3 regions of the Photobacterium sp. GSS17 genome follow, and region 3 is predicted to be linked to each of the others. Evidence: riboswitches for the same ligand, from Rfam matches in the RefSeq annotation. Region 3 holds a riboswitch; each other region holds the start of a gene.
What was found. Region 3 has a riboswitch for thiamine pyrophosphate ahead of thiB (thiamine ABC transporter substrate binding subunit). Riboswitches for the same ligand answer to the same signal wherever they lie in the genome.

Region 1 (9,967 bases), 460 kb from region 3:
CTCCTAGTACGAGAGGACCGGAGTGGACGAACCTCTGGTGTTCGGGTTGTGTCGCCAGACGCATTGCCCGGTAGCTAAGTTCGGAATCGATAACCGCTGAAAGCATCTAAGCGGGAAGCGAGCCTCAAGATGAGTCATCCCCAGAGCTTTAAGCTCTCTGAAGGGTTGTTCGAGACTAGAACGTTGATAGGCAGGGTGTGTAAGCGCTGTGAGGCGTTGAGCTAACCTGTACTAATTGCCCGTGCGGCTTAACCATACAACACCCAAGGGGTTTTACGGACTCCACGAACACTTGAATGGTGTGCTGAGACTTTAGTCAGTTTTTTCCAAGATTGTGATTTGCGGCCTGCGGGCAGTGAATCAAAGAATTTGCCTGGCGACCATAGCGCTGTGGACCCACCTGATCCCATGCCGAACTCAGACGTGAAACGCAGCAGCGCCGATGGTAGTGTGGGGTCTCCCCATGTGAGAGTAGGACATCGCCAGGCACCCAATTTAGGTTAACGTTCTGAACAAACGTTAATCCTGAGTGGAGCGGTAGTTCAGTTGGTTAGAATACCGGCCTGTCACGCCGGGGGTCGCGGGTTCGAGTCCCGTCCGCTCCGCCACTTATTCAGACAAAGTTAAGTCTTAAAAATAACTACAGGGGTGTAGCTCCAATTGGCAGAGCAGCGGATTCCAAATCCGCGTGTTGGGAGTTCGAATCTCTCCACCCCTGCCACTTTTGAAGCCTCAGCAGAAATGCTGGGGCTTTTTTGCATTTGAAATTTGAAAAACTATTCAGCAGATATTCTCCTATGCTTCTTCTCTTCAGTCTGTCTTTGTTTTTGTCTTTGTACTCAGAGAGTGTCTCAAGGAATGATGCCGGCTTGGCGTAGCGCGATGAGAGACAGTGCAAAGTGCGTAGGATGAAGGAATAATTGAGTAGATAGACGAGCGGAGAGTTGTGCTCATCATCAAATCTGTGAGCAATACCGAAACAATCAGCATTGACCTCTGGCGTTGAGTCGATAGAATAATTTCGTAAACAATATTAGGGGTGTAGCTCCAATTGGCAGAGCAGCGGATTCCAAATCCGCGTGTTGGGAGTTCGAATCTCTCCACCCCTGCCATCTTTATAAGGCCTCAGTCTATGCGTCACGGACGCGAGACAGGGGCTTTTTTACGTCTAGAGTTTCCAAGGCTCAACGGCATCACCGAGGTATATGGTATGACAGAAGCCGCGGGTAGATGACTGGATGGGTAACTGTGGTCAGGGGTAAAGCTTGTCTTGTCTGGCGCGTAAACAAACCTCAGTCAGGGACTGAGGTTGTTGGGATGGATGCTGGAAAAGGTAACGGATTCACTCAGCTTTTCAGTATGAGTTGATAGCCGATAAAGCAGGCGGCTAGGCTGACAGCCACATTGAGCAGGATGTTAATTCCTACTTTGAGAAACTCACCTTGTTGCAACAAGACAACGTTATCCATGGAAAACGTGGAAAATGTCGTCAGGGCGCCCAGAAAGCCTAAACCAATCAATGGGCGGGCCGGGATCGCTTCTAGCCAGCCTTGATTGATGGCTGACATCAACACTCCCATGATCAGAGAGCCAATTACGTTGACGGCTAGTGTGCCATAGGGAAATCCTCGCCCTAATAAGGCCACACACAGCTCAGAGATAAGGTAGCGGGAGCAAGCGCCAAATGCGCCGCCTAAGGCGATCAGTCCCAAAAAAAGTAATTGACTCATAGATATCACAACGGCAGATGAAGAGTGGCCATACTAATACCACGAACACAGGGCAAGGATCACCTTTGTGTCGGGGAAAATCTGCAATCATTGATTGAAGTGATTTGGATTGCATTCAGAGTCTTAAAGGGCTGACATCGAAATGGGTTAACGGAGGAGGGAGCGATGGCACTGTATCAGACAATATTACTGGCGGTAGATCCGGATAACCGTGATGCGCATACCTTGATGGTCAAAGCCGGGGTCATTGCGCAGCAGAACCATGCTGAATTGCACGTGGCGTTTGTCGAGCCGGGGTTGGGGAATGTGAGCTTTCTGGATGCTGAGCTGGGTCTTGAGGAAGCGCACAGGGACTTACAGGCAACCCGTATTCAGCAGTTGTCTGCACTTTCTCAGGCATCGCCGTATAAGGTGCGTGCGCTGCATATTGCCGATGGTGATGTCGCCAAACACCTGGTAGAGCTGGTCACGCAAATTGGTGCCAATCTGGTACTGATTGGTGCACATAAACCCGGTATTCAGTGGTATGGCAATATCAGCCAGATACTGTCGCAGCAGTCGCGCTGTGATGTTCTGATTTGTCAGGCAACGGTCTGACCTGTCACAGACTGAGTGAAATAGACGGAAGGCTGCTTGCTGCCTGTACAATTAGCTCTTATACTCGATGATAACTTGTCGGAGTGCCAATAGGCTGAGACCGCATTGCGGGATCCGTAGAACCTGATCAGGCTAATACCTGCGAAGGGAACAAGAGAAAATCTTCTGTATTGCTGCATCCGCAGCTGCTGTTCCAGATGATGCTGCACACCCTACGTGTAGTCTCTTGTTTACGCACCCATCCGATAAGCAACTTCCCCATTTACGGACATCAAGGAAATTGCTATGTCGAATCGCAAACAAGCGAGACTGGAAGCGAAACAATTTATCGATTCACTGACCACCCAAGCTTATCCCAATTCCCAAAAGGTTTATGTCACTGGTAGTCGCGAGGACATTCGTGTTCCGATGCGGGAAATTACCCTGGCTGACAGCCTGGTTGGCGGTAGCAAAGACGCCCCGATTTTTGAGCCCAATGAGCCTGTCCGAGTCTATGACACTTCCGGTTTCTATACCGATCCTAACTACGCGATTGATATCTATGCCGGTCTGCCAAAGCTGCGTGAGCAGTGGATTGCAGAGCGCGGTGATACTGAACTGCTGGATGAACTGAGCTCGGCGTACTCGAAGGAGCGATTGGCGGATGACACGCTGGATGAGCTGCGCTTTGGTGAGCGTGCCCGCATCCGCCGTGCCAAAGCCGGCGCGAATGTTACCCAGCTGCACTACGCCCGTCAGGGAATGATTACCCCGGAGATGGAATTTATCGCCATCCGGGAAAACATGGGGCGAGCGGAATATCGCGATGCGGTACTGACCCAGCAACACCCGGGACAAAACTTCGGGGCCAACCTGCCGGAAGATATCACCCCTGAGTTTGTTCGTCAGGAAGTGGCAGAAGGGCGTGCGATCATCCCTTCGAACATCAACCACCCGGAATCCGAGCCTATGATCATCGGCCGTAATTTCCTGGTGAAAGTGAATGCCAATATCGGTAACTCCTCGGTCAGTTCCTCGATTGAAGAGGAAGTGGAAAAGCTGGTCTGGTCGACCCGCTGGGGCGGCGATACCGTGATGGATCTGTCTACCGGCCGTAATATCCACGAAACCCGTGAGTGGATCATCCGTAACAGCCCGGTGCCAATCGGTACCGTGCCGATGTATCAGGCGCTGGAAAAAGTGAACGGTATTGCCGAGAACCTGAACTGGGAAGTGTTCCGCGATACGCTGCTGGAACAGGCCGAGCAGGGGGTCGATTACTTTACGATTCACGCCGGGGTCTTGCTGCGTTATGTCCCGATGACCGCCAAACGTGTGACCGGCATCGTTTCCCGTGGTGGCTCCATCATGGCCAAGTGGTGTCTGGCACACCACAAAGAAAGCTTCCTGTATGAACACTTCCGCGAAATTTGTGAAATCTGTGCTCAGTACGATATCGCTCTGTCACTGGGAGATGGCCTGCGTCCGGGCTCGGTAGCGGATGCCAACGATGAGGCCCAGTTCAGCGAACTGCGTACGCTGGGCGAGCTGACCAAGATTGCCTGGGAATACGATGTACAGGTGATGATTGAAGGGCCGGGGCATGTGCCGATGCACATGATCAAAGAAAACATGGAAGAGCAGCTCAAGCACTGCCACGAAGCGCCTTTCTATACCCTTGGCCCGCTGACCACCGATATTGCGCCGGGCTACGACCACATTACTTCCGGGATCGGCGCGGCGATGATTGGCTGGTACGGCTGTGCCATGCTGTGTTATGTGACGCCGAAAGAGCATCTGGGGCTGCCGAACAAGGAAGACGTAAAGGTGGGTCTGATCACGTACAAGCTGTGCGCCCATGCGGCAGACTTAGCCAAAGGTCACCCTGGCGCTCAGGTGCGGGACAACGCATTGTCGAAAGCCCGTTTTGAGTTCCGCTGGGAAGATCAGTTTAATCTGGCTTTAGACCCGGAAACGGCGCGCGCCTACCACGATGAAACCCTCCCTCAGGAGTCCGGCAAAATTGCTCACTTCTGCTCAATGTGCGGGCCGAAATTCTGCTCCATGAAGATCTCTCAGGAAGTCCGTGAGTATGCCAGCGGTCTCGAGCAGGAGGCCGCGTTGACGATCAAACTGCTGGATGATCCGCTGGAAGGGATGCAGCAGAAAGCGCAGGAGTTCCGTGCCCGGGGAAGCGAGCTCTACCATCCCCTTGAAGAGGAAAGCTAATGAACGCGTTGTGTTTACCCGATCACCTGACCCCCTTGTTGATGCATCTTGAGCCGCTGCTGGCGGCGGCCGACAAGTATCAGTTAGGGGAGCCCGTCAGTGTGGGCTGGAGTGAGTCGGCAGTGGTAGACATGGAGGTCGGCGGGTGTACGTTCGCGGTGGCGTTTAACCCCGCCGAACCTGTCGCAATGGGATATGACGTGCGCGATCAATGGATCGCGCCATATCCTGCCGTGGCTGACATGCAGCGGAAAGTGGCTGCCACTCCTAACCTGGTGGTGTGTGGTTTGCCGACGGACAGCGGTTGTGTCGATATGTGGCATCACAACGGCGAGGCCCGTGCGGTTTACTGCCACCATGCCGGGGCCAGTGAGCCGCAACGAGCAATGCTGCTGGCTGCGCTGGCACTGGATTATCCGCTGGAAGATGCCGTGACACTAGCGCGGGCACATGCCCGGGGGTATCTCGAAACCCATGCCAACGGCTATGGTGAGGTCAGCTGGCCGGTGGCCAGAGCGTTGTTTCCGCGTCCGCTGACGGCGAACCACCCGGAAGTACAAGCGCTGGGCTGGACAAGTACAGAAGTCGCGGTGGCACCGTTTGCACCCATGAACCGCGAACAGATGGCGTTGTATCCGGTAGTGGATACGGCCCAGTGGGTAGAAACACTGCTGGCACTGGACGTCAAGCTAACCCAGCTACGGATCAAAGACCCGACAGCTCCAGATCTGGCTGAGCAGGTTGACCGCGTGATTCAGGCCGGTGAGCAGCATCAGGCTCAGGTGTTTATTAACGACTACTGGCAACTGGCGATTGCGCATCGGGCGTACGGGGTACACCTCGGCCAGGAAGATTTGGAAACCGCGGATTTGGCTGCTATCCAGCAGGCCGGATTACGGCTGGGCCTGTCGACCCACGGTTATTATGAAATTTTGCGGGCGGCAGAGTTTGCGCCCAGCTATATCGCCCTGGGTCATATCTTCCCGACCACCACCAAAGAGATGCCATCAAAGCCCCAAGGGCTGAGTCGTCTGGCGCTGTATCAGAAACTGATTGGTGAAGCGTTCCCGACGGTGGCTATTGGCGGCATTGATCTGGAACGGGCGGAACGCGTCTGGCGTACCGGGATCACCAGTGTCGCGGTCGTGCGCGCCGTGACGCAGGCGGCGGATCCGGCGCAGGCGGTGGCGGCGTTCAACCAGATCCTCACGCCGCGGCCCTCACAACAGGACTGACTATGCTAAGCGATCAGGAATTCTTGCGTTACAACCGTCAGATCATGCTGCCGGAAATCGGTGAGACAGGACAGGCGAAGCTCAGTCAGGCGCAGGTACTGCTGGTTGGGGCCGGTGGACTGGGCTCGGCGGCGGCTTTGTATCTGGCCGGTGCGGGCATTGGTCATCTGGTGATTGCCGATGATGACGAGGTGGAAAGCTCGAACCTTCAGCGTCAGGTGATTTACCGTGACAGCGATGCCGGGCTGGCGAAAGCCGAACAGGCAGCCGATCAATTGCGGGCGCTGAATCCTCACATTCGGGTACGTCCGGTTAAGGCCAGACTGGCCGGTCAGCGGCTCGCGATGGAAGTCGCCTTGGCCGATGTGGTGCTGGATTGCTCTGACAACCTGGAGACCCGCCACGCGGTTAATCAGGCATGCCTGGAGGCTCGAAAGCCCCTGATTGCCGGAGCGGCCATCCGCTGGCAGGGGCAACTGATGGCGTTTGATTTTCGCGCCGGTCAGGGGCCGTGCTATCACTGCCTGTTTCCCCGCCGTCCCGGTGCTACGGATCAGCCGCAGAACTGCAGCAATAGCGGTATTGCCGGGCCGGTGGTTGGCACGATCGGCACCTTACAGGCGCTGGAGACAATCAAGTTGCTGGCCGGTGCCGGTGACGTGGGGTTTGCGACCCTCAAGCAGTTCGATGGCCTGAACATGACGTGGCAATCCTTTCGCTTAGCGCATGATCACAGGTGCCCGGTTTGCGGCACAGGAGAGAGCAACGAATGACAACGACAACCGCGATTCAAATCCGGGTCAATGATAAGCCGGTCGAGATCCCGGCAGATGACACCACCTTATCAGCGCTGCTTACCCAGCTGGCAATGCCGCTGGATGCCACCGCGGTGGCACTGAACGATGAGATAGTGGCCCGCAGTACCTGGGATGCCACGGTACTTAGTGCAGGGGATCGTATTGCCCTGTTTCAAGCGATAGCAGGAGGCTGAATGCTTAAGATTGCCGATAAAACCTTTTCATCCCGGTTGTTTACCGGTACCGGTAAGTACGCTAACCGGACCGTGATGGCCGAATCCCTGATTGCTTCGGGTTCCGAGCTGGTGACCATGGCGCTGAAACGGGTCGATATAGATAACCGCGATGATGATATCCTGGCGCCGATTCAGGCGGCCGGGCTTAGCCTGCTACCGAATACCTCCGGAGCCAAGAATGCCAAAGAAGCGGTCTTTGCGGCTAAGCTGGCGCGTGAGGCGTTAGGCACTAACTGGCTGAAATTGGAAATCCACCCGGATCCGAAATACTTGATGCCGGACCCGATTGAAACCCTGGCGGCAGCGGAAATACTGGTGCGCGAAGGCTTTATCGTGTTGCCGTACTGCCATGCAGATCCGGTGCTGTGTAAGCGGCTGGAAGAAGTCGGTTGTGCCGCCGTGATGCCGCTGGGCGCGCCGATTGGTTCCAACAAGGGATTGGCGTCACGGGATTTTCTGGAAATTATCATCGATCAGGCCCGGGTGCCGGTGGTGGTGGATGCCGGGATTGGGGCACCCTCGCATGCTGCTGAAGCGATGGAAATGGGGGCTGATGCCGTGCTGGTGAATACCGCGATTGCGGCGGCGGCCGATCCCATTGCGATGGGGCGTGCGTTCCGGCTGGCGGTGGAGAGTGGCCGGATGGCGTACGAAGCCGGTCTGGCCGGGACGGTAAACCATGCCATCGCCTCCAGTCCGCTGACCGCGTTTCTCGACCAGCCGGTACTGGCGACGGCCTTCGATCCGACAGCCTAAGGGGGCGCCATGAGCTATGTGGATGTATGGCAGCAGCTGGACTGGGATGATGTCCGGCTGTCGATTTACAGCAAAACTGCAACGGATGTGGAGCGGGCACTGCGTAAGCCAAAGCGGGATCTGGAAGATTTCAAAGCCCTGATTTCCCCGGCGGCAGAGCCGTATCTGGAGCAGATGGCGCAGCAATCGGCAGCGCTGACCCGCAAGCGGTTCGGGCGTACCATCTCGTTTTATGTCCCGTTGTATTTGTCGAATCTGTGTGCCAATTCCTGCACTTATTGCGGGTTTTCGATGGATAACCGGATCAAGCGACGTACCCTGAATCTGGCTGAGATAGAGCGCGAGTGTGAGGCAATCAAAGCCCTGAACTTCGACAATATCCTGCTGGTGACCGGCGAGCATGAACGTAAGGTTGGGATGGACTATTTCCGTGAGGCGCTGCCGCGCATCAAGTCCCACTTCAGTTATCTGTCGATGGAAGTGCAGCCGCTGGATCAGGCGGACTATGCTGAGCTGAAAACGCTCGGTCTGGATGCGGTCATGGTGTATCAGGAAACCTACAGCGCACCGACCTATGCCCAGCACCATCTGCGCGGTAACAAGATGGATTTTCGCTACCGGCTGGAAACACCGGACCGGCTGGCCCGTGCCGGTATCGACAAGATTGGCATCGGCGCTTTGATCGGGCTGGAAGAGTGGCGGACGGACTGCTTTTTTGTGGCCAGTCATCTGGATTACCTGGAGCAGACCTACTGGCAGACCCGCTATTCAATTTCGTTCCCGCGGCTGCGGCCGTGTACCGGCGGGCTGCAACCGAAATCGGTGATGTCGGATCGCCAGCTGGTTCAGCTGATTTGTGCTTACCGCCTGTTTAACCCTGAGGTGGAACTGTCGCTGTCAACGCGCGAGTCGCCGCTGTTTCGGGATAACGTGCTGCCGCTGGGGATCACCAGCATGTCTGCCGGGTCAAAAACCCAGCCGGGCGGTTATGCTGATGATGAACCGGAGCTGGAGCAGTTTGCGATCAGCGATGAGCGGGCGGTGGCAGAGGTCGCCAGTGCGGTGAAACACCATGGTTTTGAGGTGGTGTGGAAAGACTGGCACCCGGCCTATTCAGGCTGACGTGTCGGTGAGCGTCAAAGACAAAAACGCCTGCATCATGCAGGCGTTTTGATTTCCGGGCGACGGCGCTATTGCTTTGACGCCGCGCTTGCTTCGTGAGCTTAACGGCTCAGCGGTGCCGTGGCCTGCTGCAGCCAGGCCAGATCGTCACCTTGCAGAGACGGGCTGATCACGGCAAACACCGTTTGATGGTAGCGGTTCAGCCATGCCAGCTCGGTGTCTGTCAGCAGGGACAAGTCAACCAGACGGCGGTCAATCGGGGCACGGGTCAGCGACTCGAAACCCAGCATGGTCATGTCACCGGCGGTTTCCACTTCAACCACCAGTTCCAGGTTTTCAATTCGGATCCCGAAGGCGTCAGCGCGGTAGTAGCCCGGCTCATTTGACAGCACCATACCCGGCAGCAGAGCGGTTGGGTTATAGGCCTTGGCAATCCGCTGTGGCCCTTCGTGGACACTCAGGAAGTGGCCGACGCCGTGGCCGGTTCCGTGGTCGAAGTCAAAGCCGTGCGCCCACAGGTGCTGGCGAGCCAGTGCGTCCAGCTGCGAGCCGGTGGTGCCTTTCGGGAAGCGGGCAGAGGCAAGGGCAATGTGACCTTTAAGGACCAGCGTGAAGGTGTGCTTCACTTCGGCATCCGGCTCACCAACCGCAATCGTTCGGGTGATGTCGGTGGTGCCGTCCGGGTACTGGCCGCCTGAATCCACCAGGTAAACATTGTCCATCTCCAGCACGCTTGGCGCTGGCTGATTGGTGTGGTTGTAGTGGCACATCGCGGCATTGCCGCCAGCTGCCGAAATGGTATCGAAGCTGACATCGGTACAGCTGCTGTCTTCACAGCGGAACGTCCACAGCTGGTCGGCCAGCGTGCCTTCGTCCAGCAGGTTACCCTGAGCAACCTGACGGTCAACCCAGGCCAGGAATTTCGAGACCGCAACACCATCACGGATATGGCAGGCTTTCATACCGGCGATTTCGGTCGGGTTTTTCGCCGCTTTTGGCAGCAGGCACGGGTCGGCCGCCGCGATCAGCGTGGCTCCGGCACTCTGCAGGGTTTGGCTGGCCCAGGCATTGCTGGTGGCCGGATCCACGAGGACGGTTTTACCGCCAAGCTGGGTCAGGCTGGCTTCCAGATGCGCCGGATCCTGTACGCGGACACCGGTGCCGACATGGGCACTGAAGTCTTCCGGCAGGCGGGCCGGGTCAATGAAGAAGTCGACACTCTGATCGGCATGCAGGATCGCGGTGGACAACAGTACCGGCAGGCTTGGGATATCGCTGCCGCGGAT
Region 2 (9,967 bases), on a different replicon from region 3:
AATCCGCATTAAACACCCGGACTGGATCCCCATTATCTTCCTCAGTGGTCATGATGAACCTGAAATGATCGCGACGGCTATTGATATGGGCGGCGATGACTATCTGGTGAAGCCGGTCAACAAAATTGTGCTCGCGGCCAAGCTCAAAGCCATGCAGCGTATAGCGCATATGCGTCACCAGCTTAAAGAAACCTCAGAAAAACTTGAGCAGGCCAATGAGCTGTTGTCACAGCAGGTCAATGAAGACGGCCTGACTCAGTTGGCAAACCGTCGCTATCTGGATCAGAAGCTGACAGAGTTGCTGGCATGGCATGGCCGCAATAATTTCCCGATGACCATGATTATGATCGACGTGGATCACTTTAAGCTCTTTAACGATCATTACGGCCACCTGGAAGGCGATCGTTGCCTGCAGGCCGTTGCGGATGAACTGCGGAAAAACTTCAGTCGAGCCGGAGAACTGGCCGCGCGTTACGGCGGTGAAGAGTTTGTGGTGCTGCTGAGTAATTGCGATAAAACCCGAGCTGTTCGCGAATGTGAACGCCTCAAAGACGGCATTCAACGGCTGGAAATTCCACATTCTAAGTCCCTGACGTCAGATATTGTCACTGTTAGTCAGGGGATGGTGTCATGGGTGCCTACAGGGCTGGAGACGGCTGAGAACATGTACGAGATCGTGGATAAAGTTTTGTATAAAGCCAAGGAGCAGGGGCGTAACCGCTTTGTGGCGGCAGAGTTCACCTGATGTCTGGTACACAAATATCGAGTACTTGGTCTCTGAAGTGTCTGGTCTGCTCGACAGCAACATTCCGTCTATAAATGAACCGATAAACAATCAACGTATTGAAGTGGCTGCAATAAAATAAATTGTGCGGCCGCTTTTTCTATGACAGCGCTAACATTATTTTCCTCAATGACGACGATTTGGCGTTTTTAGCACCAATCGACACCCAAGATGCTTGCCGTTCCGGCAGAGCGTGCTAATCTCCTTCAAACCAGTGCGTATTCCAGTGGGTATCTTTCTCTCTTAATCACAGGTTCTAACCGGTTGATTTGTCAGTGCTGGCAGGTGCCTAGTTGAATTTGTATTGTTGAAAAAAGGGTGAGGGAAGATCATGGATATTTGCTTTTCACAAACAGAAGCGCGTGTTGTCGGTTGCTTACTAGAGAAAGAGGTAACCACACCTGATCAATACCCATTAACATTAAACAGTCTGACGACTGCCTGTAATCAGAAAAGTAATCGTGATCCTGTGATGGCGCTGGAAGAAGCGGATGTGCAGGATACGGTCGAAGCGTTGAAAGTAAAGCGTATTATTCAGGAAGTGACCGCAGGCTTTGGCAGTCGCGTGTCAAAGTATCAGCACCGATTCTGTAATACAGAGTTCAGCACGTTCCAGTTCAGCCAGCAGGAAAAAGCGGTCATTTGTGTGTTATTACTGCGTGGTCCTCAGACTGCCGGTGAAATTCGTACTCGTACCAATCGTCTTTGTGATTTTAAAGATGTCAGGGAAGCGGAACAGGTTCTCAATGATCTGGTTGAACATGCGAAGGGGCCGTTTGTCGTAAAACTGCCTAAAGAGCCGGGTAAACGTGACTCCCGCTATATGCATCTGTTCAGCGGAGAAGTGGATCTGGACGCTTTGCAACAGGCTGCCGCTTCCGCTGCACCGGTTTCATCTGCTGCGTCTGAACGTATTGAAGCGCTTGAGAGTGAGGTTGAAGCCCTGAAGCAGGAAGTGGCGGAATTGAAAGCCTTGGTCGAATCTTTAACCTCTTAATTCTGTTTTTACACAAAGCCCGGCAGTGCCGGGCTTTTTTGTGTTAGGCTGCGTCTTTCGTAACACTTTGCCAATCAAGTTATCTACTCTTTGGTTATCCACATCATTGATGAGTGGTTAAAAGAGCAGAGTTGAGAGTGTCAGGACTTTCGATGGAATTGCCAACCGCCAGTGAACCGATCCTCTCCACACAGGATTTCACAGATCAGGCTCTTCAGAAACAGACTTGCAAGAAACAGGCTGTCTGGTCGGTCTATTTAATCAGAACGGCCCGAGACCAGCTTTATTGTGGTGTGACGACAGACGTCGATCGCCGTTTTGAGGAGCATCAGTCCTCGCCCCGAGGGGCAAAGTATCTGAAAGGAAAAGGTCCGCTGTCTCTTGTCTGGTCGCATAGTGTTGGTGATAAACGGACAGCGATGCAGTTGGAATATCGGATAAAACGGCTGACAAAAGCGCGAAAGGAGCAACTTATCCTGCAGAGTGATAAAGACTCACAACTGTTGTGGTCACTGCTGGATTGAGACTGAATGTAATCCTTTCCGTTATTGATTGATATTCCTCTCATTAAACCTTTAGGTATCGTTAAAAGGTATCTTTTGGAAATTGAACCGTCAGTCAGTTGACACTAAACTGCTTTCGGTCGCGTATTTACCCCGAAAGGGGAATGTTTAGGGAACACTGTTATGGCGCTTAAAGCCACTATTTACAAAGCACACATCAATGTGGCGGATCTTGATCGTCATGTATACATCGACAAGTCTCACACCTTGGCGTGTCACCCGTCTGAAACTGTTCAGCGTCTTATGCTCAGACTGATTACCTGGGGACTGAATGCGGATGAAGATCTGCTGTTCACCAAGGGGCTGTGCGATACTGATGAGCCGGATCTCTGGATTAAAAACCTGAGTGATGAGATCGAACTATGGATTGATCTTGGTTTACCCGATGAGAAACGACTGAAGAAAGCGGCACACCGTGCGAAGAAAGCGCTGATTGTGGCTTATGGTGATAATGCCGCGCCAATTTGGTGGCAGCAGAACAAAGCCAAAATTCAGCAGTATGGCAATATTTCCGTGATGTTTGTTAATGATCAGACATTGGCAGAACTGGAAGACCTGACTGAGCGTTCAATGCAGTTACAGCTGACCATTGAAGGTGAGCAGGGGTGGCTGAGTGCTGGTGAAAAGAGCTGCACGATCAATCCTGAGTGGTGGCACCGCGCCTGATTACCAGTCAGTTTTTAGGTCAGCGTTATAATTTCTTCCCTGTCAGGTTATTCGGGTGAAAAATGCTCAGAAGACGGCTTGCAATGATTGTCATCAAGCCGTCATTTGATTTCGCCACTGTATACTGAAAGCATCTGATTGAGATCGCGCAAAAGAATGTCGTGAACTCACCTGCGAATCACGGTACACATTGCCTCATTCTGAATTCGAGGCAATGACCTGCTTGTTACCTTCTTACACATACCGTGATGTATGGTGATGACATTCGATGGAAATATCCCACTGATAAGGAGTAATGCTATGTCATCAACGGTTCATGCCCTGGCCACCAAGGTATGGAATTATCACCAGCTCAATCACACCTTGTCTCCCGCCGATTGCATTGTCGTGCTATGTAGTAATGACCTTCGGGTCGCTGAGTATGCAGCACAACTTTACCTTGATGGCTTTGCTCCTTATCTGGTTTTCTCCGGCGGTGTTGGTGAACTGACCCAAGGACTGTTTGACGCATCAGAAGCTGAAGCTTTCGCTGCTATCGCAACGGATATGGGCGTACCTGCTTCCGATATTCTGATTGAGCCACAGTCGACCAACACCGGAGAAAATATCCAGTTTACCCGCGCCTTACTTGAAGCCAAAGGCTTGGCACCACAGCGTTTTATTTTGGTGCAAAAGCCATTTATGGAACGCCGCAGCTATGCGACCTTCATGTGTCAGTGGCCGGGCAAAGAGGTGATGGTTGCCTCTCCGCCAATCAGCTTTGACAACTACCCGGATGACCACTTGTCCTTTTGTGACGTTGTGAACGTGATGGTGGGGGATTTGGAACGGATTAAAGTGTACCCACAATATGGTTTTGCCATTGAACAGGACATTCCTGACGATGTGTGGGCAGCATTTAATGAACTGGTGAAGCTGGGGTTTGACGGTCATCTAGTGGCAAAAGAGCCAGAAGAGAGCACCAGTTAAGCGACGCCAGAGCCCAGTGAGGCAAACAAGCCAGTTAACATATCGGCTGAATTGCCTTGTTGCTTCAGAAACCTTGTCGCTTCAGACACCTTATCGCCGCCACTAAAGGCTAGATAAATGCTGCGACGATAAGGTCTGAATCCGTATAGACAGGGCGTTTGAGAGAGGGGGCCGAATAGCCCCCTCTGATCTGAACAGACACAGCCAGCATACTGCCGTTAAATCGGCTGGGCGGCATTCATGCCCTGTTGCCAGAAGGCGACTTCCATGCGGGTTGCGGTTTTAAATATCTCACACAAACGCTGCCCGCGCTGGCTGTTAAGCGGAATTTCTTTCAGCATCGCATCCAGGCGTTCAATTGTTGTTGCCATCCCTGCCTGAAATTCTTCGCCGCCATAAAGCTCAATCCAGCTCCGGTAAGGATTACCTTCCAATACGGTTTCGTTGTTAGCCAGTAGTTGCTGACCAATCACCCCGTAGCCGATAGCACAAGGCGCTAAAGCTACAAACAGATCGGTTCTGTCTCCCGCCATACCAGTATCCAGTACATAGCGGGTGTAGCTGACCGTACCAAAATCTTCCGGCTCGGCTTCCATATCACGCTCTGTCAGCCCCCAGGTGCCGCAATATGCCACGTGGTGTGACATTTCGGTTTGCAGCAGAGCTGTCAGGCTGGGCAGGGGCTCTCGCATTTCCTCCAGCGTGACTGACTTGTAAATGGCCAGTGCATACGCCCGTGAATAGTGCTTGAGGAACAGGAAGTCTTGTTTCAGGTAATGCAGGTAGGCGTGTTTGTTCAGCTCACCACGCGCAAGCTGAATAACGAATTCGTGCTCGGTGTATTCTGCCCAGTCCTGTTGGCAGTATTGAATCAGATCTTTATGGTCCATCAGTATTCTCTCTTGGTTGTGTTTTGTTATCGCCAAGGCACGCAGCCCGGTGCCGGCTTATCACACTAAACTCAGGCAAATTGCTGTTTGCGGTTTTTGCTGGTTTTGCGCCGGGCTGCGAGGTGAATCAGAACGTCAGTACATAGTCTTTAGCGGCCGGTACGCTCTTGATAATGTCGAACTTTTTCATGAAGGCGGCATAGTCATCGTAGCGTTTCAGCTCGACGGCCCCCGGACGCAGCGCAAAGCGGGTCAGGGTATCTTCCCAGGCGTGGCGGTTTAGATCATTGTTCAGTGTGTCTGGAGAGTAAGCTACAAACTCTTTCCAGGCTTGCTCCGGGTGGTTGATCAGGTAAACCGTGGCTTTTTCCAGCGCCTGGTTGAATTTGGCGATAACCTCAGGATCATATTTGTTCTTGTTCGCGACAAAGATCAGTTCATCGTAAGGAGGAACGCCGTGCTCTTCCGGATAAAAGGCCGTCGCCTCGTAGCCTTCCAGCTCAAGCTGGTTCAGTTCGAAGTTGCGTAATCCGCCCCAGATGGCATCTACTTTGCCAGAAGCCAGAGATGAAGACAGTGCCCAGCCTACGTTGATAATCTGGACGTTATCCATCTCGGCACCGGCAGAGCGCAGCATGGTGCCGATGGTGGCATCTTCATTTCCGCCAATGGCGACACCAATCTTTTTACCTTTCAGATCGGCCAGAGAGTGAATTCCCGACTTATTCAGCACAATCAGTGAGTTCAGCGGGCCGGAAATCAGTGTGGCAGAGCGAACCAGCGGCAGCTTGGCAGCTGTTGATGAAATCAGCGTGCTCTGGTACGACACGGCCAGATCAATTTTACCGGCGGCAACCAGCTTGTCCGGCACACTCGGATCGGCGGGTTCCTGAATCTCGACCTCCAGACCTTGTTCGGCAAACCAGCCTTTTTCTTTTGCCAGAATAATTGGGCCGTGGTTCGGGTTTACGAACCAGTCCAGCATTAGGGTCACTTTTTCGGCAGCGGCCGCATTGAAGGCTGTCAGGGACAGCAGCGTCGCTAACAGGTGAGACGGTTTAATCGGGGATTTCATTGTGTATTCCTTTTGATTGTGCAAGCGAAATGACGTTATTGTTTTTGCCATGGAATGGCTTTTTTCAGCAGCATATCGGCTGCGAAGTAAAGGGTGACCGAGAAGAAAGCCAGAATGAACAGGGCGGCAAACATCTCATCAACAAACATTCGGGCATTGGCCTGGAGCATGATGTAGCCCAGTCCCTCACTGGAGCCGACCCATTCTCCGATCACTGCGCCAATCGGCGCGACCACGACAGCAACCCGAATACCGGACGCTAAGGCAGGCAGGGCAGCAGGTAGTCGGATTCGCCACAGCAGTTGCCAGCGCGTTGCTCCCATGGTTTTGGCAAGATCCAGGTAACCGTGAGGGGTGTGCCGTAACCCGTCGTAACAGCAGGTCGTGACCGGAAAAAAGATGATCAGTGCTGCCATGACGACTTTTGATGCAATACCGTACCCCAGCCAGAGCATCAGAATAGGCGCGATTGCGAACACCGGAATTGCCTGACTGGTGATCAAAATCGGCAATAACCAACGGCGCAGCGGTGCAAACAACAGCATCTGCAGCGCGAAAAACAGTCCCATGGTCAGGCCCAGCATCAGGCCAAGAATCACTTCGCTGCCGGTCACCAGTGTGTGCTGCCACAGTACATCAAAGCGCTCTACCAGCTTGGTAAACACGGCGAGAGGACCTGGCAAAATAAAAGGCGGTAGCTCAAACAGGGTGACGCAAGACTGCCAGAGACCAAGAATGACAGCTACACTGATCCCGAAACGCATCAGCTGCATCCCAAGCCCGGCAGTTTGACGACCTGTAAGGTTCTTACGCGTAGAATCGGCACTATGGCGTTGTAGCATCAGCGGATTCTGTAGCGTCTCTGTACCGGGCTTTTTGCTTTGTACAGCTTCATTGCTGAGTGAAGGCGAGAAACCGTCAGCCATAATCATTCTCCAACTGAGTGATAATCATCTGTTGATGCTCAGCCATTTCTGCATCAAAGGTTCTTGGCGGCCGCGCATGGGGTACAGTCAGCGTCTCCAAACGGGCTGGAGAACCGGACATTACATGAATGTGATGACCGAGCCGCAATGCTTCCTGCGGATCGTGCGTGATCAACAAAACGGTTTTGCCTTTCAGCAAATTAGCGGAAAGCGTCTGAAGCTTATGGCGGGTAACCGCATCCAGAGCGGAGAAGGGTTCATCCATCAGTACCAGTGGTTTGTCCTGCATTAGTGTTCGCGCCAGCGCAACGCGCTGACGCATACCGCCGGATAATTGATCCGGCATGGCAGATGCACGCTCAGCCAGTCCAACAGCCGCGAGCAGTTGCCGCGCTTTGTCGGAGTCAGGTTTATGCGGCTGATTAAAACGGGCACTCAGGCAGACGTTGTCCAGTACGTTGAGCCAAGGCAGCAGTAAATCCTGCTGTGCCATGTAAGCAATATTATTCGCTGTCGGCTGACGGTTGTGCGGTGTCAGCTCGCCCGTCCATTCAACCTGATCTTCCAGTAACCCGGCCAGATATCTGAGGAGGGTTGTTTTGCCACAGCCACTTCTGCCGAGCAGGCAGGTCCACTCACCCGCCGGTAGAGACAGATCCAGAGACGAGAAGAGCGGTTGGTTGGCATCCCGATACCGCAGGGTGAGTTGCCGGATGTCTACGGAGCACCCAGTTGAGAATTGACTCATACGGGATCACTCAGGTTGATAATGACCGGCAAAAAAATGGTGAACCGGGCCATGTCCTTCACCGATAGTCAGCGCATCCGCATGCTGAATGGCCAGTGTGATGTACTGCTTGGCGTGCCCCACAGCTTTCGCCAGTGGGTAGCCTTGAGCCAGAAACGAAGCAATGGCGGCTGACAGAGTACACCCTGTGCCATGGGTGTTACGTGTTGCAACTCGAGGTTGGCTAAAGCGGAGAACATCGGTGCCCGTGATTAGCAGGTCGGTACTGTTCTTGTCACTCTCCAGGTGTCCCCCTTTGAGCAGCACAGATTGTGCCCCTAATGTGCGAAGCGCACCTATCATCGCTTCCATATCCGATTCATTTTCTGGGATCGGTAATTGCGTCAGTGCCGCGGCTTCCGGCAGGTTGGGGGTGATCACTGTGGCTAAAGGAAGCAATTCCGTTTTCAGCGTGGTAATGGCATCTTCCTGCAGCAGAAGATCCCCGCTGGTGGCAACCATGACCGGATCAATGACCAGGAATTCAGGTTGAAATTCGCGCAGTTTCCGCGCGACGGCACGGATAATGTTCGTGTCGCTGAGCATGCCGATTTTTACGGCTTTGATGTGAAGGTCACTGAATACGGCATCAAGTTGTTGCTCGACGAATGCCGGCTCGATACCCAGAATGCCGGTTACACCTATGGTGTTTTGTGCCGTCAGGGCGGTGATAACGGAGCAGGCGTAGCCGCCTGTGGCTGAAATAGCCTTAATGTCGGCCTGAATGCCTGCGCCACCACCGCTGTCTGAGCCTGCGATAGTGAGTGTAATTGGAGTGTTGGAAATATTGGCCATAACTACCTCAGTCTTGCGTAGGTAGCTAATGCCAGAGATATGCCCAGTGATTCCGGTGAGGGAGAGTGGGATCTGATATTCAGCTAGTTCCCTACGCCATTGCTAAATGGATCAGGTTCAACGGGTCCCACAGAGTGGTCTCAGCACAAGGCTCCCCGACTAACAGTCTTCGATTTTCCGGTAGATAAACGAAAACCGGAAAATATTAAATTGTTTTTCAGACTTACGCCTGAAGTAAATTGATTTAAACACCTTTTAGAACAATCAGCAATAACAACAGATGAAAATTCTGTGTTTCAACATGTCTATTGTTAGTTGCCTGTCGCTCGATCAACCTCAATCTTTCAAAGTATTAGCTGCAGTGCGGTATTCCATTTTTGCGATCTGTTGCGATAAAAACGTTCTATTGGTTTTGCTCTGTTTTCACCCGTTTTCTCTGCTACCGGGAGATAAGCCTGCAATCTTACCTGTAACCTTACCTGCAACCTTAATAGGGGAGCTGCCTGTGTATGAATGTTTCCTTCTGATGGGGGTTGCGTCATTGCTCTCAGAATGTGGGGTTGAACTTGCTGGGAATTAAATGTGTCCTCACCTTTTCAATAACCGGCGACTCAGGCATAGTGCAAAGGAATATTCATCGTGATGAATATTTGGTTGCAAAACGGCATATCTGTATACCCCGTCATGAAGGAGAATGAAAATGGGCTATCCGATCGAAGCAAGTTGTCAGTGTGGTCAGGTCACTTACAAATTATCAGCACCACCGAAGAAAGTGATTGCCTGCCATTGCCGTGAATGCCAGAAACTGGCAACCAGCCCTTTTAGTGTGACAGCAATTGTGTCCGCCGCAGACATTGAATTTTCCGGGACGATGCATGAGTGGGGACGCTTGGCTGAGAGTGGTAACAGAAACAACGCTAAATTTTGTTCCGGCTGTGGAAATCGGATTTTTCATTTCAATCCGGAAGAACCGGACGTTATCAAGCTGAAGTTGAAACCGGTTGGCATGATTGACGATACGGTTTTTGCGCCGACCATGCACGTTTGGGTCAGTGAAAAACTGAGCTGGTACCAGATTCCGGAAGGGATGCCGACATTTGATAAACAACCTGGTGCCTGATATCGAGTCTATTCAATATCCACTTAGTACGGAGAAAACATGGACGTTATTTTACCTAAGCCATTGAAAGCTGGAGATACGATTGGTTTCTTTTCACCTTCATCCCCAGCCACCGCGTTTGCCCCAACACGTTTTATGCGCGCAAAAGCCTATCTTGAACAGCAAGGGTTTGTGCTCAAAGCCGGACAATTAACCGGATGCAGCGATCATTATCGGTCGGGGACGATTGCGGAGCGGGTAAGTGAACTGAACACATTGATTCGTGACCCGAGTGTACGCTGCATTATGTCGACAATTGGGGGAAGTAACAGTAATGCGTTATTGCCGTATATTGACTATGAGGCGCTGAAACGCGATCCCAAAATCATCATCGGTTACTCCGATGTCACCGCGTT
Region 3 (9,967 bases):
TGCTCGATTGATAAAGCGAACGTGCTGCAAAGCTCAATTCTGTGGCGTGAAGTGGTGGAAGAGATTGCCAAAGACTACCCGGACGTGAGCCTGAGCCACATGTACATCGACAACGCGACCATGCAGCTGATCAAAGATCCGGCGCAATTTGACGTCATGCTGTGCTCCAACATTTTCGGTGACATCATTTCCGATGAATGCGCCATGATCACCGGCTCAATGGGGATGCTGCCTTCTGCCAGCCTGAACCAGGACAAGTTCGGCATGTACGAGCCAGCAGGCGGCTCAGCACCGGATATTGCCGGTAAAAACATCGCCAACCCGGTGGCACAAATTCTGTCGGCAGCACTGATGCTGCGTTACAGCCTGGGCGAAGAGCAGGCAGCTCGCGCGATTGAACAGGCCGTTTCACAGGCGCTGGAAGCTGGCGAGCTGACCGCCGATCTAGCCGGTAACAGCCCGGCGCTGAGCACCAGCGAAATGGGTGACCGCATCGCCCACTATATTCGCCAGGCCTAAATCGCCCGGACATTATAAAAACAGGGAGCAAACCACAATGTCGACAACTAACGCGCCAGAGACACAAGCGCCAAGGACGCTTTACCAGAAAGTTTACGATGCCCATGTCGCCGTCGCGGCCGAAGGCGAAACCCCGATCCTGTATATCGACCGTCACCTAGTGCATGAAGTCACCTCACCGCAGGCCTTTGACGGCCTGCGCGAAAAAGGCCGTCCGGTACGCCAGGTCGGCAAAACCTTTGCCACCATGGATCATAACGTCTCAACCCAGACCAAAGACATCAAAGCCTCCGGCGAGATGGCCCGGATCCAGATGGAAACGCTGGCCAAGAACTGTGAAGAGTTCGGGGTCACTCTGTACGACCTGAACCACAAATATCAGGGTATCGTGCACGTGATGGGGCCGGAGTTGGGGATTACCCTGCCGGGGATGACCATCGTGTGTGGCGATTCCCACACCGCCACTCACGGCGCCTTCGGCTCGCTGGCTTTCGGCATCGGCACCTCCGAAGTTGAGCACGTCTTGGCGACCCAGACCCTCAAGCAGTCTCGCGCCAAGACCATGAAAATCGAGGTCAAAGGCAAAGTGGCACCGGGTATCACCGCGAAAGATATCGTGCTGGCGATCATCGGCAAAACCACCGCCGCGGGCGGAACCGGTTATGTGGTCGAATTCTGTGGCGAGGCGATCACCGACCTGTCGATGGAAGGCCGGATGACAGTATGTAACATGGCGATTGAGCTGGGCGCCAAAGCCGGCCTGATCGCGCCAGACCAGACCACGTTCGACTACGTCAAGGGCCGACACTTTGCCCCGACCGGCGCTGACTGGGATGCTGCAATCACCTACTGGCAGACCCTGAAAACCGATGCCGGAGCCGCATACGACGCCGTGGTCACTCTGAATGCCAAAGACATCAAACCGCAGATCACCTGGGGAACCAACCCGGGCCAGGTAATTGCCGTGGACGAGCCAATTCCGTCTCCGGCAGACTTCAGCGACCCGGTTGAAAAAGCCTCCGCGGAAAAAGCACTGGCCTACATGGGGCTGGAAGCCGGCAAAAAGCTGTCTGATTTTTCAATCGACAAAGTCTTTATCGGTTCATGCACCAACTCACGCATTGAAGACATGCGCGCTGCCGCGGCCATTGCTAAAGGCCGTAAAGTCGCCCCGAACGTTCAGGCCCTGGTGGTACCGGGTTCAGAGCAGGTGAAAGCGCAGGCCGAGCAAGAAGGGCTGGATAAGATCTTTATTGAAGCCGGTTTTGAATGGCGTCTGCCGGGCTGCTCGATGTGTCTGGCGATGAACAACGACCGTCTGGGCCCGGGAGAGCGCTGCGCATCCACCAGCAACCGTAACTTCGAAGGCCGTCAGGGCCGTGATGGCCGCACGCACCTGGTCAGCCCGGCCATGGCTGCCGCCGCGGCGTGTGCTGGCCACTTTGTCGATATCCGCGAGCTGGAACCAGAAGCTGCGACAGCATAATCAGAAGGAACGAAAGTAATGACAGGATTTAAACAACATACCGGCCTGGTAGTTCCTCTGGATGCTGCCAACGTGGATACCGATGCCATTATCCCGAAGCAGTTTTTGCAGAAAGTCACCCGTACCGGTTTCGGCAAGCACCTGTTTCATGACTGGCGTTTTCTGGATGATGCCGGTGAACAGCCTAACCCGGGCTTTGTCATGAACGCGCCGCGCTATCAGGGTGCCAGCATTCTGCTGGCGCGGGAAAACTTCGGGTGCGGTTCATCCCGTGAGCACGCCCCGTGGGCGCTGGCCGATTACGGCATCAAAGTGATGATTGCACCGAGCTTTGCTGACATTTTCTACGGTAACTCGATCAACAACCAGATGGTACCGGTTCGCCTGAGCGAAGCAGAAGTCGACGAACTGTTCCAGTTTGTGGCTGCGACCGAAGGGGCAGAAATCATAGTGGATCTGGAAACCATGACCGTCAGCGCGAACGGCAAACAATATCACTTTGAGATTGACGAGTTCCGCCGTCATTGCCTGCTGAACGGCCTGGATAATATCGGCCTGACGCTGCAGCACGAAGACAAGATCGCCGAGTATGAAAGCCGAATTCCGGCCTTCCTGGCGTAACCTTCAGGAACATCACACAACGCCAGTTTCATCAGCCCCGAGCTTGCTCGGGGCTGTTTCGTTCCGGCCCCTGTTCGCGGTGTCAGCCGGTATCACCAGAGGGCGGACATGCCACAACGTTCGAGCCCTGAACAGCCATACGCAAACAGAGCGTACGAACAGACAACACAAACAAGAACAAGAACAGGAACAGGAACAGTGGAAAAACGTCGGGAACGTGGAAAGATATCAGCGATTCGCCGGTCATCTACACTTGATCACGTCACATCTGTATACAAGGACATCCCATGCGTTTGCTCATTGCCTTAGCCCTGCTCCTGCTGTCGAACGGCAGTATGGCCGCCCCCAAAGCCGACCTCTGGCCGTACTGGCAGGCCAGCCAACCCACCAGCAGCACCACCATCGATCACAGCCGCTGGCAGCAACTGCTGGATAAGTATCTGGTGGTTTCCCCCCAACAAACCCTGTTCCGCTACCGTCAGGTCAACGATACCGATCGCTATGAACTGGGCCACTACCTGCGTGATTTGGCAGGGCAAGATCCCCGTTGGCTGAACCGGAATGAGCAGTTCGCCTACTGGGTTAACCTCTATAACGCCCTGACCGTGAAGCTGATTCTGGATAACTACCCGGTCTCTTCCATCACCAAGCTGGGCGGCTTGTTCAGCTTCGGACCGTGGGACGAGACGCTGATTACCATTGCCGGTCAAAAGCTGACCCTCAATGACATTGAGCACCGGATCCTGCGCCCTATCTGGCGCGATCCACGCATTCATTACGTGGTCAACTGCGCCAGTCTGGGCTGCCCGGATCTCCAGCCGCAAGCCTTCACCGCCGCCAACCATGACGCGCTGCTGGAACAATCCGCCAAGCGTTTTATCAACAGTCGCAAGGGCGTGGCAGTTGAACAGGATAAGGTGCGCCTGTCCTCAATTTATGACTGGTACGCCAGCGATTTCGGCAATCTTAGCCAGCTGCAGGCACACCTCAATCAATACCGCCAACAACCGGTGCAACTCAATCACGTTCGCTATGACTACAACTGGGCGCTGAACGAAGCCCGCTGAGGCCCTCTTATGCCCCTCGCGGCAACCGCGGCGAGTGAGCGGAGGCTCCCAGCAGTATCAGGGGTAGCAACCGGGCGCAGCGCAGATTACAATAGCGCCTTGTTCTCATGGGGTGTCTGGCACCGTTCCGGACTGAGATTGCGGCAGCAAAACCCACAGAACCTGATCCAGTTAGCACTGGCGTAGGAATTGAGACCCCGATAGTTTGCCTTATCACGGCAGCATGAGGCTGCCAGCTCTCAACCCTGTGCCCCTAATTTCCCCTCTCTTGCCGGATGCAAGCGTATCAGGAGCGTACAGTGAATAAGCTACTACCTATTTTGACCCTTTCTCTCGCCGCGGGCACCGCCTGGGCCGATGACAACACCCTGACAGTATACACCTACAGCTCCTTTGCTTCGGAGTGGGGACCGGGACCGGCTGTGGAAAAAGCCTTTGAAGCCGAATGCGGCTGTAACCTGGAATTCGTGGCCCTGGATGACGGAGTATCAATTCTGAACCGGGTGCGTCTGGAAGGAAAAAACACCAAGGCCGATATTCTGCTGGGTCTGGATAACAACCTGATCAGCGAAGCCAAAAAAACCGGCCTGCTGGCCGAGCATCACCTGACCATGCCAGCACTGGCGCTGCCAACTGGCTGGCAAGACAGCACATTCGTGCCTTTTGATTATGGGTATTTTGCCTTTATCTACGACAGCAGCAAGCTGAAGAATCCGCCGAAAAGCCTTGATGAACTGGTTAAGCGTGACGATCTGAAGATCATCTATCAGGATCCACGCACCTCCACGCCGGGCCAGGGTCTGATGCTGTGGGTGAAATCAGTCTACGGTGACAAAGCCGGTGAAGCCTGGCAGCAGCTTGCCAAGAAAACCGTCACGGTCACCAAAGGCTGGTCGGAAGCCTACAGCATGTTCCTGAAAGGGGAATCTGATATGGTGCTGTCCTACACCACCTCGCCGGCTTATCACCTGATCGCGGAAAACGACGCCAAATACAAGGCCGCGGATTTCAGCGAAGGCCATTACATGCAAGTTGAAGTTGCCGCCAAGCTGAAGGGTAGCGATAACCAGAAGCTGGCCGATCAGTTCCTGGCCTTCATGCTGAGCGACACCTTCCAGCAGGTGATCCCAACCGGTAACTGGATGTACCCGGTCACCCAGCAAGCCCTGCCAGCAGGTTTTGAGCAGCTGACGCTGCCCGCTAAAGCGCTGGAATTCACGGCCGATGAGATCGCGACCCAGCGCCGCAACTGGATCCGTGAATGGCAACACGCTCTGACTCAGTAAACAGGCACGTAATCTTGACACATCGCACCACCCCAATGCCCGGCCTGATCACGGCCGGGTTGATCAGCCTGTTAGTACTGGGCGCGCTGGGCGCCCTGATCAGCCAGGCCAGCGACCTGCAATTCATCAGCCTGTGGCAGGATCCGTATCTGCGCCATGTCACCCGCTTCTCCTTTTGGCAGGCGTTCCTGTCGACCCTGTTCAGCGTGCTGCCGGCCATTCCGGTCGCCTACGCCCTGTCCCGCCGCCGTTTTCCCGGCAAGGCTATGCTGCTCAGGCTATTTGCCATGACGCTGGTGTTGCCGGTATTGGTGGCGGTCTTTGGCCTGCTGGCGATTTACGGCAACAACGGCCTGCTCACCCAGTGGCTGGTGTCGCTGACCGGTGACAAGCCGTTCTCCATTTATGGTTTGCAGGGCATCCTGCTGGCCCACGTCTTCCTCAATCTGCCGCTGGCCACCCGCCTGCTGCACCAGTGTCTGGAAGGCATTCCCTATGAACAGCATCAGCTGGCCAGCCACCTTGGCCTGTCGAGCTGGCAGACTTTCCGTTTTGTTGCCTGGCCGCGTTTGCGCCAGCAGCTTCCCCATGCTGCCGGGCTGGTCTTTATGCTGTGCTTTACCAGTTTTGCGGTCATCATGGCACTGGGTGGCGGCCCCAAGGCCACAACCATTGAGCTGGCGATCTATCAGGCGCTGCGTTATGACTTCGATCTCGCTGGCGGAGCCCTGCTGGCACTGTGGCAAATGCTGCTGTGCTGCAGCCTGGTGCTGCTAACCCAGCGTCTGGCCAAGCCGCTGGCGACCTCCAGCCAGTCCACCGGAAAACCGCGTCCAGATCAGTTCGACAGCCTGGCCAGCAAGGTCTGGGACTGGTTCTGGCTCAGCCTGGTGTTGCTGCTGGTACTGCCACCGCTGCTGGCGGTGATCAGTGCCGGGCTGAACCCGCAAACCCTGACGCTGCTTCAGGATCCCTCTCTGTGGCAGGCGATCAGCCACTCGCTGCAAATCGCCCTTGGCTCTTGCCTGCTGGCCCTGCTTGGCGGGATAGCCATTCTGCTGACCAGCCGCCAATGGCGATTGCATCGCGCCCGATGGCGGGCGGATGGCCTGGAGCTGATCGGCACCGTGATCTTGGTTACCCCGGGGCTGGTGATCAGCACCGGCCTGTTCCTGCTGCTGCGCCAGTTTACCGATGCCTTCGGGGCGGCATTCTGGGTGGTGGTTGCGGTCAACGCCCTGATGGCGCTACCGTATGTGCTGAAAACCCTGAGCCAGCCGATGCTTCATGTCGCCCAGCAGTATGATCCGCTGTGCCACAGCCTAGGCATGCACGGCCTGCGCCGTCTGCAATTGGTCGAATGGCGCGCGCTGAAAAAACCGTTGTCGCAGGCAATGGCAATCGGCTTTGTCCTGTCGCTCGGGGATCTGAGCGCCATCGCCCTGTTCGGCAGTCAGGATTTCCAGACCCTGCCTCTCTATTTGCTACACCTACTGGGCAGCTACCAGATGGATGCTGCTGCGGTAGCAGCCCTGATCCTGTTACTCCTGAGCCTCGGGCTCTTTACGCTGGTTGAAAAACTGCTGATTCGGACACCTTCATGCTGACCCTGACCCAACTGAGCCACGCTTACACTGACCCGATGCACCGCGATCGCACGACCCAACTGTGCTTTGACTTGCAGGCTGAAAAGGGGGATATCGTCGCCCTGCTCGGTCCGAGCGGGGCTGGCAAAAGTACCCTGCTGGCGATGGTTGCCGGTTTTCTTGAACCGGACAGCGGCAGCCTGACCATCGACGGCCAACCGGTTATCGCCGTCCCTCCAGCCCGGCGTCCGTTGTCGATCCTGTTTCAGGAGCACAACCTGTTCCCGCATCTGACTGTCTTTGAAAACATCGGTCTTGGCCTGCATCCCGGCCTTCGGCTCAGCCGAGAGGAAAAAGAGCAGGTCGTGATCGCGGCGGCCCGGGTCGGGTTACAGAGCTATCTCGATCGCCTGCCGGAACAGCTGTCCGGTGGCCAGCGCCAGCGGGTTGCGCTGGCACGCTGCCTGATCCGCCAACGGCCGCTGCTGCTGTTGGATGAGCCTTTCTCCGCCCTCGACCCGGCACTGCGCAACGACATGCTCCAGCTGGTCCAGAAACTGGCACGCGAGCAGCTCACCACCGTAGTGATGGTCACGCACAGTCCGGAGGACGCGCTGAAAATCGCGGATAAATGTGCCTTTATCGAACAGGGGGAAGTGCGAGTGTTTGGGCCTGCCCAACAAGTGCTGGGCAGGCCGGAAGATAAAAAACTGAAGCAGTATCTGGGCGTTTAACCCATGCTGTGATGCTGGTTGCGGCCGGTAAGATCCGGCTGACAGGAGAACCGGTTTTCTCTGTGATATTCGCTCATAACCGGTTCATCCTTCGCTGTCAGGCAGCCAGCCCCTGCCACCGGCTCAGAGGTTTTCCTCAGCAAATTCAGCCAGGCGGCTACGGACAACGCCATTCAGATAAATGTTGGCACTGCCCTCAAAATTCTTGAATCGTTCAACGATATACGTCAGCCCAGATGTCACGGGCGACAGGTAACTGGAGTCAATCTGTGCCAGGTTGCCCGAGCACACCAACTTGGTTCCTTCCCCACAACGGGTAATGATGGTCTTGATTTGTGACGCGGAAAGGTTCTGGCACTCATCCAACAGCACAAATGCATTCTGGATAGAGCGTCCCCGCATGAAGTTAATCGATTTAAACTGGATGTTGGCTTTGTCGTAGATGTATTTCATCGACCCATCGGTACAGACGTCGTTTTTATGCAGCGCTTCCATGGTATCGGTGACCGCCGCCAGCCAAGGCAGCATTTTTTCTTCTTCGGTACCCGGCAGATAACCGATCGATTCGGCGATCTCCGGCGTGTTGCGGGTGACGATGATTTTGTCATACATCCCTTTTTCAATGACCTGCTCCAGCGCAGAAGCTAGCGCCAGAATGGTTTTCCCGCAGCCCGCCGGGCCAGTCAGGATCACCAGATCAATACTCGGATCCATCAGTGCATCGAGCGCCATGCCCTGGTAGATGTTTTTCGGATGGATCCCCCACGCCTGACGGTGCATCAAGCGCTCACGGCCAATGTCTTTGAGGGTCACGCTGCCGTCTTCAATTTCCTGTACCCGTCCCGCAAAGTCGCTGTCCTTGTCCAGCAGATACTGATTGATAAATGGCGCTTCAAACAACTCGGCAGGTAAGGTATGCAGCGTCGAGCGGCCGCTTTTTTCCGAGTAGCACTCGCCCACTCGCTCCCAGAAGCTGCCGGGGAACTCATAGAACCCTTTGGTTAGCATCCGCACATCATCAATCAGTTGGTCTGAGCGGTAGTCGTCGACGAAATAAACCCCGGCGCCTTTGGCCCGCAGCCGCATGTTGATGTCTTTGGTGATCAGTACCACTTCCCGTGGCGCGTAGTGGGATTGCAGGAACAGCACCCCGTTGAGAATCCGGTTGTCACCGGCCTTGTCGGCAAAGGCATGCACCGTTTCCGTGACTTCATAGTCGGCGAAGATAGCGATTTTGCCCAGCGACTCGCCATGGCGGCTGATCGGGATCCCCTCGGCGATTTGTTCGGGGGTGGCATCGTGGAAAATGTCTTCCAGCGCCCGGATGGCGACTCGGGCGTCACGGGACACATCACGTTTGGTATCTTTGATCCGATCCAGTTCTTCCAGCACTGTCATCGGAATGACGACATCGTGTTCTTTGAATGAATAGATGGCGAGGGGTTCATGAAGCAGAATATTGGTATCAAGTACAAAGACTTTCCTTTCAACTTCATCCATAAGTACCTCCTTGGTAACAAATCGGCGGCAGCGATGCCGCATTGCGTCAGTCTCAGCCAAACAGCCTCTGACACTATTAAAGACCGGAGATAATGAAATAAATGTGACAGCCTCCTTATCCTCTTTTCTTCGAACTTTGACCGTGACCTTGCTCACGGCTTGCAGTAACATTACTCGCCTTTTTTACCGGTGCAGATTCTGGCTACACTTATATACCGATTGGCCGCGTTCGACAGCCGGCGTGTCACTTCATGGTTATTATATCTTTGAGTGTAGTCTATAAATGCTGAGGCATCGGCTTCGCATTCTCCTTAATTTCAAATAATTAGAAGGTTTTAACCACTATGCCATTTGCTTTGGGTCAACGTTGGATCAGTGATACTGAAAGTGATTTGGGTTTGGGAACCGTTGTTGCCCTGGATGCAAGAACGGTCACCCTGATGTTCTCGGCCAGCGAAGAGAACCGCCTCTACGCCCGCAGTGACGCCCCAGTGACCCGCGTAATGTTCAATGTCGGTGATGTGGTAGAAAGCCATGAGGGCTGGTCCCTTAATGTAACGCAGGTAGAGGAAGACCAGGGAGTCTTCACCTACGTGGGTACGCGCACCGATACCGGCGAAGAAAACGTCCAGCTGCGTGAGCTCCTCCTCAGCCACCAGATCCGTTTTAACAAACCGCAGGATAAACTGTTTGCCGGTCAGATTGACCGTATGGACCGTTTTGCCCTGCGTTACCGCGCCCTGAAAAACCAGTACGAACAGCACAAGAGCCCTTTGCGTGGCCTGTGCGGCATGCGTGCCGGTCTGATCCCGCATCAGCTGTACATTGCCCATGAAGTCGGCCGCCGTTACGCGCCGCGTGTCTTGCTGGCCGATGAAGTAGGTTTGGGTAAAACCATTGAAGCCGGGATGATCATCCACCAGCAGGTGCTGTCTGGCCGTGCCGAGCGTGTCCTGATTCTGGTACCGGAAACCCTGCAGCACCAGTGGCTGGTCGAGATGATGCGCCGGTTCAACCTGCATTTTTCCATTTTTGACGAAGAGCGCTGTGTCGAAGCCTTTGCCGATTCGGCTAACCCTTTTGATACGGCACAGCTGGTTCTTTGTTCTCTGGATTTTCTGCGCAAAAGCCGTCGCCGTTTCGAGCAGGCGCTGGACGCCGGCTGGGA

Region 1: another riboswitch for thiamine pyrophosphate. It lies ahead of thiC (phosphomethylpyrimidine synthase ThiC); the one in region 3 lies ahead of thiB (thiamine ABC transporter substrate binding subunit).
Region 2: another riboswitch for thiamine pyrophosphate. It lies ahead of thiD (bifunctional hydroxymethylpyrimidine kinase/phosphomethylpyrimidine kinase); the one in region 3 lies ahead of thiB (thiamine ABC transporter substrate binding subunit).

The regions. Positions count from the first base shown of each region.
Region 1 is NZ_CP117517.1:3,505,359-3,515,325, reverse strand. It holds rRNA gene PGW97_RS16110 (23S ribosomal RNA) at 1-256, shown strand, start outside; rRNA gene rrf (5S ribosomal RNA) at 373-488, shown strand; tRNA gene PGW97_RS16100 (tRNA-Asp) at 532-608, shown strand; tRNA gene PGW97_RS16095 (tRNA-Trp) at 645-721, shown strand; tRNA gene PGW97_RS16090 (tRNA-Trp) at 1,036-1,112, shown strand; gene crcB (fluoride efflux transporter CrcB) at 1,347-1,730, opposite strand; gene PGW97_RS16080 (universal stress protein) at 1,896-2,327, shown strand; TPP riboswitch at 2,397-2,494, shown strand; gene thiC (phosphomethylpyrimidine synthase ThiC) at 2,613-4,535, shown strand; gene thiE (thiamine phosphate synthase) at 4,535-5,770, shown strand; gene PGW97_RS16065 (HesA/MoeB/ThiF family protein) at 5,773-6,543, shown strand; gene thiS (sulfur carrier protein ThiS) at 6,540-6,761, shown strand; gene PGW97_RS16055 (thiazole synthase) at 6,762-7,559, shown strand; gene thiH (2-iminoacetate synthase ThiH) at 7,569-8,681, shown strand; gene PGW97_RS16045 (aminopeptidase P family protein) at 8,783-9,967, opposite strand, start outside.
Region 2 is NZ_CP117518.1:1,055,851-1,065,817, reverse strand. It holds gene PGW97_RS21315 (GGDEF domain-containing response regulator) at 1-745, shown strand, start outside; gene PGW97_RS21310 (YceH family protein) at 1,116-1,781, shown strand; gene PGW97_RS21305 (GIY-YIG nuclease family protein) at 1,934-2,305, shown strand; gene PGW97_RS21300 (YaeQ family protein) at 2,468-3,010, shown strand; gene PGW97_RS21295 (YdcF family protein) at 3,311-3,979, shown strand; gene tenA (thiaminase II) at 4,198-4,869, opposite strand; gene PGW97_RS21285 (ABC transporter substrate-binding protein) at 4,997-5,944, opposite strand; partial or broken gene PGW97_RS21280 (ABC transporter permease) at 5,980-6,708, opposite strand; gene PGW97_RS21275 (ABC transporter ATP-binding protein) at 6,863-7,618, opposite strand; gene thiD (bifunctional hydroxymethylpyrimidine kinase/phosphomethylpyrimidine kinase) at 7,625-8,452, opposite strand; TPP riboswitch at 8,524-8,620, opposite strand; gene PGW97_RS21265 (GFA family protein) at 9,153-9,572, shown strand; gene PGW97_RS21260 (S66 family peptidase) at 9,612-9,967, shown strand, end outside.
Region 3 is NZ_CP117517.1:384,987-394,953, reverse strand. It holds gene leuB (3-isopropylmalate dehydrogenase) at 1-519, shown strand, start outside; gene leuC (3-isopropylmalate dehydratase large subunit) at 557-2,005, shown strand; gene leuD (3-isopropylmalate dehydratase small subunit) at 2,024-2,626, shown strand; gene PGW97_RS01890 (DUF547 domain-containing protein) at 2,914-3,693, shown strand; TPP riboswitch at 3,792-3,900, shown strand; gene thiB (thiamine ABC transporter substrate binding subunit) at 3,969-4,979, shown strand; gene thiP (thiamine/thiamine pyrophosphate ABC transporter permease ThiP) at 5,015-6,586, shown strand; gene thiQ (thiamine ABC transporter ATP-binding protein) at 6,580-7,299, shown strand; gene PGW97_RS01870 (PhoH family protein) at 7,423-8,799, opposite strand; gene rapA (RNA polymerase-associated protein RapA) at 9,144-9,967, shown strand, end outside.